One region of the Cerasibacillus sp. genome, then DNA from elsewhere that is predicted to be linked to it. Evidence: a T-box and tRNA genes for the amino acid it is inferred to sense, from the RefSeq annotation. Region 1 holds a T-box; the other holds one or more tRNA genes.
What was found. The T-box of region 1 lies ahead of VIG73_RS07815 (valine--tRNA ligase). A T-box ahead of a tRNA ligase gene usually reads a tRNA of that ligase, here a tRNA-Val.
Positions count from the first base shown of each region.

Region 2: it has a tRNA-Val gene. The T-box ahead of VIG73_RS07815 (valine--tRNA ligase) is inferred to sense a tRNA for this amino acid. The anticodon was not compared.

Region 1 is NZ_DATBTY010000040.1:102,141-107,033, reverse strand. Features, by position in the region: gene VIG73_RS07815 (valine--tRNA ligase) at 1-2,094, opposite strand, end outside; T-box leader at 2,136-2,358, opposite strand; gene VIG73_RS07810 (hypothetical protein) at 2,521-2,709, shown strand; gene spoVID (stage VI sporulation protein D) at 2,747-3,931, opposite strand; gene hemL (glutamate-1-semialdehyde 2,1-aminomutase) at 4,644-4,893, opposite strand, start outside.
Region 2 is NZ_DATBTY010000068.1:52,029-56,921, forward strand. Features, by position in the region: gene VIG73_RS11810 (hypothetical protein) at 1-223, opposite strand, end outside; gene VIG73_RS11815 (histidine phosphatase family protein) at 372-917, opposite strand; gene VIG73_RS11820 (NUDIX hydrolase) at 927-1,364, opposite strand; gene VIG73_RS11825 (hypothetical protein) at 2,070-2,438, shown strand; tRNA gene VIG73_RS11830 (tRNA-Val) at 2,634-2,706, opposite strand; gene VIG73_RS11835 (catalase) at 3,000-4,893, shown strand, end outside.

The DNA of each region.
Region 1 (4,893 bases):
TGGAAGTTTTTGCCATATTTCTTCAGTTATAAATGGCATAAACGGATGAAGCATACGCATCGTCATATCAAACACATAAGCTAAGACAGATCGAGTCGTTTGTTTCTGAGTTTCATCATCACCATATAAAGGAAGCTTTGCCATTTCAATATACCAATCACATAGCTCATCCCAGATAAAGTTGTATAAATAACGACCTGCTTCACCGAACTCATATTTATTCGTATTCTTTGTCACTTGTTCGATCGTTTCATTCAGTCGTGTTAAAATCCATTTATCTGCAAGAGATAAATCGCCAGTTAAATCAATATCGTCATACGTAAAGCCTTCCATATTCATTAAGGCAAATCGAGAAGCATTCCAAACTTTATTAGCGAAGTTCCATGTTGATTCAACCTTTTCCCAATAGAAACGTAAATCCTGCCCAGGTGTAGAACCAGTTAATAAGAAATAACGTAATGAATCGGCACCATATTGATCGATGACATCCATTGGGTCAACACCATTACCTAATGATTTACTCATCTTTCTTCCTTCTGAATCACGAATTAATCCGTGAATGAGCACATCTTTAAACGGACGTTTCCCGGTAAATTCTTTTGACTGGAAAATCATCCGCGCAACCCAGAAGAAAATAATATCATATCCGGTTACAAGGACATCGGTTGGGAAATAACGTTTATAATCTTCAGCTGATTCATCTGGCCAACCCATTGTAGAAAATGGCCATAACGCTGAAGAGAACCATGTATCTAGTACATCTTCATCCTGTTTCCAGTTTTCAATATCTTCAGGAGCCTCTTTACCAACATAAACTTCCCCTGTTTCCTTATGATACCAAGCTGGAATACGGTGTCCCCACCATAATTGGCGAGAGATACACCAGTCACGGATATTTTCCATCCAGTGCATATATGTCCGTTCGAAACGATCAGGAACGAAATTAACTTTTTCTTCCCCTTCTTGCATGTTGATTGCCGTTTCCGCTAATGGTTGCATTTTAACAAACCATTGTGTTGACAAATACGGTTCTACAACTGCCCCACTACGCTCTGAATGACCGACTTGATGGGTATGTTCTTCAATTTCAAAGAGAACACCTATATCTTGTAAGTCTTTCACAATTTGTTTACGACATTCGAAACGGTCCATTCCTTCATATTTGCCTGCGTTTTTATTCATTGTCCCGTCTTCATTCATAACGAGAACACGTTCTAACTGATGACGATTTCCAATCTCAAAGTCATTTGGATCATGTGCCGGTGTAATTTTAACTGCACCTGAACCAAATTCCATATCGACATAATCATCGGCTACAATTTTAATCTCACGACCGACAAGCGGTAAAATAACTGTCTTACCAATTAAATGTTGATAACGTTCATCATCCGGATGTACAGCGACTGCTGTATCACCTAACATCGTTTCCGGGCGTGTTGTAGCTATTTCAATCGTTTCGTCACTATCTTTTATTGGATAGCGCATATGATAGAAATGACCTTGAACTTCTTCGTAAATCACTTCAATATCAGATAATGCTGTTTTTGTCTGAGGGTCCCAGTTAATAATATATTCTCCGCGGTAAATGAACCCTTTTTCATACAAGCGAACGAATACTTCTTGAACGGCATCTGACAATCCTTCATCCATTGTAAAACGTTCTCGCGAATAATCTAAACCAAGTCCCAATTTAGCCCATTGTTTTCGAATAAAAGATGCGTACTCTTCTTTCCAATCCCATACTTTCTCTAAAAATTTCTCACGTCCTAGATCATAACGTGATACGCCTTCTTCACGTAATTTCTCTTCTACTTTTGCCTGTGTTGCAATACCAGCATGGTCCATTCCTGGAAGCCACAGGACATCATAGCCTTGCATGCGTTTCATGCGAGCAACGGTATCTTGCATCGTTGTATCCCAGGCATGCCCAAGATGTAATTTTCCCGTCACGTTTGGTGGGGGAATAACGATTGAGAAAGGTTCTTTTTCAGGATCTGATTTCGCTTCGAAATATTTCCCATCTACCCAGAATTGATAGCGGTTTTTTTCAACCTCTTGTGGATTATATTTCGTAGGCAGTGGTTGTTCTGACATGTTTAAAACCTCCTTAAAATATAAAAAAAGCTTTTTCATCCATAAAGGACGAAAAGCCTATTTTCGCGGTACCACCTTTGTTTATGGGCATATGATCCCCATACACTTAATCGAATTAACGGTCATAAACCGGCTTCTTCTACTTTTTTCAAAGAAGCTGCATCTGAGGCGACTTCCAAATCATATTACCTAGGAAACTTTCAGCCCTTATTTCCCTCTCTGTTAGGTTTATGTGTTTGTACTCTTCCTCTTCATCGCATTTCATATTATTATAGTTAGTTTAACCAATCTTTAATCAAAATGCAACATTAGAATGTTATTTATTACATGTTAATGCATATTCTATTTCACAAGATAAAGCCTGGTAATCATATAATATTACACAATCCCGATAATGTTCTTTCAAGAATTGAGGTGTCATATAGAATGTCACGTTATTATCGCTATCGACTTCCACCTTGGGCGCGTAAATGGATCATCATTATTGAACGATGTACATTACCTTTATTAATCTTTCAATTAATCCGCACATTACTTTTCCCAACAACATTAGACGTGATTATTTTAGCCATCTTTGTTTTATTATTTGTCGCTTTTTATCAAGAATGGATTTAAGAAAATACCCCTTGGCATGATGACAAGGGGTGAGTGTTTATTTATTTTTCCTTATCGGTATATAAAGTAATTGTCCTTCAGAAACCGCATCATCGTCAAGATGGTTTTTCTTTAAAATATGAAGTGATGTTGTTTTATATCGTTCGGCTATCGATTCTAATGTATCTTCTTTTTGTACGATACAAAGACGCATTTGTGTAAAGGATTCTTCTTCATTTTGAATCATGTCGGATAGAAAATGGAGCTGCGGCTTTTCTTCAGATTCAGATAGCTCTTCACGGTCCGTGGCTTCTGATTCATCCATTACTTCTGCCCCTTCACCTTGTGACTCAGTCATCACAGTCTCTGCTTCTGCTGTTATCGCTGATTCTTCTGTAGAGCTTTTTTCAGCTATCTTATCTTTAGCAAAAAATTCCTCTAAAGATTGGGTTTTCTTCTTAAACAACAGTCGATCATCTTCGTCCACCTTCTCATCATCTAGTTTTTCCTCAGTCGTTTCTTCGATTATTTCACTCCCTTCCTCTTCACGTAATGCAGGTAAAGTTGGGAAGTGATTCATTACGACGTCTTGGTCATCTTCTAGTTCTTCAACCTTTGCTGTTTGTTTAGACTGATCACGAGATTGATTTAATGCGACATCATTTTTTTGTGTCTTGCGTTTATCATCATCGTTATTTATGACTTCAAATGAAAAAACATCTTCAGCATTCATCTCGTTAAATCCGTCAACTTCATTGTTATCCCCGTTTATTCGCTCACTTGTTGTGGCCTCACTTATTGTCGCCTCTCCTTGAATGCCCTGTATTTGAACCGTCGCATCAATGATTAACTTATCAGCACTTGGTAATTCATAATCAAAAGAAGCAATATGAACCGCAACTTCATTCATGTCCTTCACTCGGTAACTTGGAACAGAGATTTCCACTGGAAAACGATGTGTAAATTCGGCAATACCTTCACCTAAATCAATTGTGTTTTCGATATAACGTTTAAAATCAAAATCATTAACCGCAGAGAGAGAGTCAGTCAATTGATTCAATGGTTCCTGAATATATTCACCCGATAAGATGATGACACCACGAATTGAATAATAATCATTAAATGCTTGGATTGAAATATCCGGTTCAAGTGAAATATGTCTTATTTCAGAAATACCAAGACTGTCTTCCATAAATAGTGATTCTTTTAAGTCAAAGCTATAAACAAAGGAATCATTATTCAAATGTTTCACCCCTTTTTATTTACATGCGTCATCCGCACATTTATATCATCATTATCTATATGTATGAATATAAGAAAAAATGATAAAAAAGGTGGGGACATAACTAGCATCAAATAATGAATGAGAGGATTGGTGCATCATATTTTGTTAACTGGAAAGAGAGATAGTACTTGGAAAGATTTTTTGTGGTTTGTTATTAAAAAATAAATAATCCTAGCAATCACTAAAAAATAATAATCCACTCCTTTTTCTTAGGGGAGATTTCTTTTTATAAATGTTATAATTACACTTCAAAGCACAGATTTGTAACTTTGAATCCATCCAATGCAATATTATTTCTACTAATTCCACTGACTTGTGCTCCAATGTGAGCTAATTTGAAATAATATCACTGACTTACATGTCACTGTGCACTCCAATGCGAGCTAACTTCAACTAATATCACTGACTTACATAACATTGTGCACTCCCATGCGAGCTAACTTCAACTAACATCACTGACTTACAGGCCATTGAGCACTCCCATGCGATCTGATAGTAAAAAGACACGATATAAACGTACAAATCCTCAGCACATTGCTGAGATTTTCCCAAAATCAATTAATTAGAGAACGACTAAACGGCTTTAGCTCACTTGAATACAGAGCTAAAGCCGTTTAAGTCAATTTATATTATTCCCTCTATCTAAAGGAGACAGTTCAGTTCACTTAATTTATTTATTAATTTGAGCGAATGCACGATCAATTGCTTGAACAGTCTTTTCAATATCTTCATCTGTATGTGCTGTTGATAAAAACAGTCCTTCAAATTGAGATGGTGGTAAAAAGATGCCTTCCTCAGCCATCGCCCGATAATATTGTGAGAAGTAATCGAGATTAGATTTTTGGGCTGTTTCATAGTTAATGACTGGTTCTTCTGAAAAGAAGATTCCAAACATTGATCCGACCCGATTAACTTGAATT
Region 2 (4,893 bases), on a different contig from region 1:
CATTTAAAATGGACTCTTGTTCAATAAGGTTATTTTGCAGGATTTGTTGTTTGGCTTCTTCGGATTGCAGGACAACTTGTTTTCTCCCTTCTGAAAACAAGACTTGAACTTTATCGCTCATGGCCATATTTTCAACTGTTTCTTCACCGAATTCACTTTTTTCTGGAGAACACCCAGTTATAAGAAATATGACAAAACTAAAGATTGGTAAAAAATACTTCATAAAAAGTGTCACTCCTTATTCATACACTATAATTATTGTTTGTAAATTACGGAAAGGTATGATTGGTTAAATAAGGATGGCATGGAAAAGGTATTATAAATTGATGACACAAAAAAAGACCTTCGTAAGTTATCGAAGGTCAGCCCGATTAATCTTGCCATAAACGTTTAATATGACGACTATTTTGAAGAAATTCCAAAAGATACACATCTGGGTTGCTTAAACGCTTCCATTCTTCAAAGCCATAATTCTTATCATAGTGATTTAATAATATAGATATTATCCCGCCATGTGCGACGATCATCGTATTTTCAGCATGACTTGCCACGACATCATTTACGACCTCTACAATCCGATTCATAGCTTCGTTACTGGATTCTCCACCTTCATATTTCAAATCCCAATCTAGGAATGTCGCTTCTAGTTTATCCATCCAATCTGGAAAAAAGACGGAACTAAGGACGCGTTCGGATAGGCGGCTATCTTGTTCAATCTCTATATCTTTCTTCTTTGCAAATGGCTCTATTGTTTGAATCGCTCGTAAGAAAGGACTAGAAATAATTTTATCGGTCTTTAGATCAGATAGAAAATCAGACAGTTCGTTTGCTTGAATAAATCCTTTTTCCGTTAATGGTGAATCAGGAGATTGTCCAGTTGCTTCACAATGTCTAATAATATATATGTTTTTAGTCATCTGAACTCCTTAACAATTATTCATTGTAGTGATGATTTTATTAGCTAGTAAGATGCTTTCTTTTAAGTATGATGGGGCATAAGGATGATTTTCTATTTGTTGAGAAGTCATCCAATGGACCGATTCGACTTCATCTTTACTTTTAGCGCTTGCTTGACCAGATTTATATTCGCAAAGAAATACAATATTAATAACGTCTTCACCAGAATCTGTTACAAAAGAAGTATTATGAATGTACTTAATGGTATCTTTTACTTTTATTCCGACTTCTTCAAAAATCTCACGCTTTACAGTTCTTTCTAAAATATCGGTCGTGTTACCTTCTTGTTCCACTTTACCACCTACGAGAGAGAGTAAACCTGCCGCATGCTCCTCTTTTTTACTTCGTTCAATAATTAGCCATTGATCATTTTTAACAATCGCGCCCTCAACATTTACTATGAACATATTTTTATCCTCCAATAAGAAGTTATTTGAATCATATCCATATCGAACGAGGTTTGGACAAAAAATAATATGTTTAACCCAAAGACGAACAATCTACTTTTTTAACGAAGAATATTTCTGAAGTGTGAATATGCACCTCGTTCAGATTTTTCTTTGATAAAACACTTTTGCCCATACCCTATCTTACTATATGGATAATACAAATAACATAAATGTGTAAATTATTGATAAATTAACACCACTCTGAAATGTTTTTATACAGCTTTGATAGTTATTTTATATAAATTTCGGGGCATATTGGATAATAATAATTTTTTGAATCGGAGTGATGAAAAAATGTCGGGTCCAGCATTAAGGCGTGTCGTGAGTCATTCCTCAGTCCATAAGGCGATATTAAGTGAAGCAGGGGAATTGAGGTTCCTCTATGTTTCTATTATCGTATTTTTTAGAAATATTTATTATGTCGACCAAATAAGACGAAATATTCATTTTATTTATGTTATATTAATATAACTAATCAATAAAAAGACAAGACATTATAGAGTAAGGATATTTATTGGGGTAACGAATTAAGAGGATCTCACACCGCGTCAGGTGGAACATTCAGTCATATCCATAATATAATTTCCAAAGTTCCTGGAACCCCAAAGATGAAATAAATAGGAAGATATTAGAAAACGTTCTTAACTAATAGGGGGAGCAGATTTGGTACAAAGGAAAAACTTTATTGTTGTTATACTCGTTTTCATCATAATATTGGCGGTTAGTTGTTCGAAACATACTAACAATGAAAATGGAACCACAGCAAATGAACAAATAGATAAAGAGAGGGCCCAGGAAATTGCTTTAAATGACGCTCCTTCTTTTAAACCTAATAATAGTAATTTTGAAATTTATAGCATAGAAAGAACAAAAATGAGTTATCGTGGTTCTATAAAGCTCTATGATTCTTGGGTCGTTATTATTAGTTCACGTGAACCAAATAGTGATAAAAGTTTTCCAAAAATTTTATATCAAATTAACGCTAAAAATGGGAAAATTATTGATAAAACAAATCACGCATTTGGTGAATAATGTATTTATAATGAAATTCTTTCATACCGCACTTCTATAATATTGATTATAAATACAGATTAAAGAACTCCGGAGACTATTATAGAATTTCGACGAGCTAGGAAAATAATTAATATAAAACTAATATTAGATATTTTTATATAAGTTAGCAAAACAAAAGCGCTTGAACCTTTACAGGAACAAGCGCTTTATTAGTGATTCCGATTGGGCTCGAACCAACGACCTCTACCCTGTCAAGGTAGCGCTCTCCCAGCTGAGCTACGGAATCATTTATTGCGTCAACATTTACTATTATATTGACGATGGTAATAAAAGTCAAGGGTTTTTTGAAAAAAAAAGAAAATGAATAATATCTGATGAATACGTCGTAAGATTCCTTCAGGGAAAAACCACAAATTCTATCATCCAAGCGACTTCTCTTTTACATAGAAAATCCAAATTAATATTACATTTTTTTGTATAGCCAAAATAAAAAATAAAGATGGAGTAGTGTTCTATTATATACAAACGAAGCATAAGTATTTAAGTGGATTGAAATATTTTTAATGGGTGGGTGTTTATATGGATAATGATAAGTCAGCTTCAAGAAATCAGAAACCCATGAATAGTAAAAATGAACAGTTGGAAGAGTTTCGTGTAAGAAATACAGGGAAGCCAATGACAACGAATCAATCGAGAAAAATATCAAATGACCAAGAAACATTAAAAGCTGGTGAACGCGGGCCGTCATTACATGAGGATTGGCATTATTTTGAAAAAATGACACACTTTGTACGTGAAAGAATACCGTCACGAGTGGTTCATGCGCGAGGTTATGGAGCACATGGAGAATTTGAATGTTATCAGTCGATGAAACAATTTACAAAAGCTGGATTTTTGCAAGAAGCTGGCAAAAAGACGTCTGTGTTTGTTCGATTTTCTACCGTTCAAGGTGATAGAGGTTCTAAAGATACAGCGAGAGATTTACGTTGCAAGGGAGTTAAGTTTTATACAGAAGAAGGTAATTACGATTTGACAACGATTTCAATGCCGGTCTTAATTAATCAAGATCCAATGAAATTTCCCGATGTAATGCATGCATATCAGCCAGAGCCGCGGAGTGGTATGCCGACAGCTTCAGGAGCCCATGATAATTTCTGGGATTATGTCGCAAATAATCAAGAAGCACTTCATATGGTGTTGTGGATTATGTCCGATAGAGGTATTGTAAAAAATTACCGAATGATGGAATCATGGTCGATTAATACGTATTTATTTGTTAATGACGAAGGTGTAGCTACTTTTGTTAGATTTGTTTGGAAGCCTGTTCTCGGCGTACACTCCCTGCTTCAAGATGAGGCACAGAAAATAGGGGGAATAGACCCTGATTATCATCGAAGAGATCTAAGAGAGGCGATTGATAGAGGGGCTTATCCTGAATATGAATTAGGTGTTCAGTTGATTGCGATGGAGGATGAATTCAAATTCGACTTTGATGTTCTCGATCCGGCAAAGTTTTGGCCAGAAGAACTTGTTCCTGTTCACATAATCGGTAAGATGACTTTAAATAAAAATGTTGATAATGAATTTGCGGAATTAGAACAAGTCGCATTTAACCCTGCAAATGTCGTACCGGGAATTGATTTTTCTAATGATCCTGTCCTACAAGGAAGATTAATTACTTATCAAAGTGCACAATACCATCGACTTGGCAGCGCTAACTTTCAAGATTTACCAATTAATCGACCACTTTGCCCGTTCCATAATAATCAGCGAAAAGGGTATATGCGGTATCGAATCGATGTTGACCAGGTTAATTATCATAAAAATTCAATAGCAGATAACACCCCATATACAACGCCTCCAGAAGAAGGCGGCTATGTTCATTATCCTAAAAAAGTCGAAGGGCATGTCATAAGAGGCAGGAGTAAGTCATTTAACGACTTCTTTACACAACCGAGGATATTTTGGAATAGCTTGACACCTATTGAAAAGCAACACACTATAAAAGCACTTAGCTATCAGGTTGGGAGTGTAAAAAGAAGGTCTGTTCGTCAACAAGTTGTTGATATGCTAGTCAAAGTGGATAAGGAAATGGCATGGATTGTTGCGGACAATATCGGTGTAGATCGTCCAAGAGGATCTCAAGTATCAGTATCTACAAAATACCCTTCGCTTAGTCAAATGAATACACCTCATTACGCGTACACACAAAGAGTAGGTGTATTGATTGGGAATGGTTTTAATGGTCAAGAGATAACAAGTGTACTTCAGTTGTTGCGAGAATATGGGGTTTTCATTTATATTATTAGCGAAACGCTCGGTACTGTTACAGGGGTAGATGGCACGAAAATCAAAGTGGATGAAACCTTTCTTACATCTAGTCCATATTTGTTAGACTCGATTTATGTCGTTGGTGGACGTTCTAAAAATCAAGATAAATTCAATCAGGACATGATGTATTACGTCCGTGTAG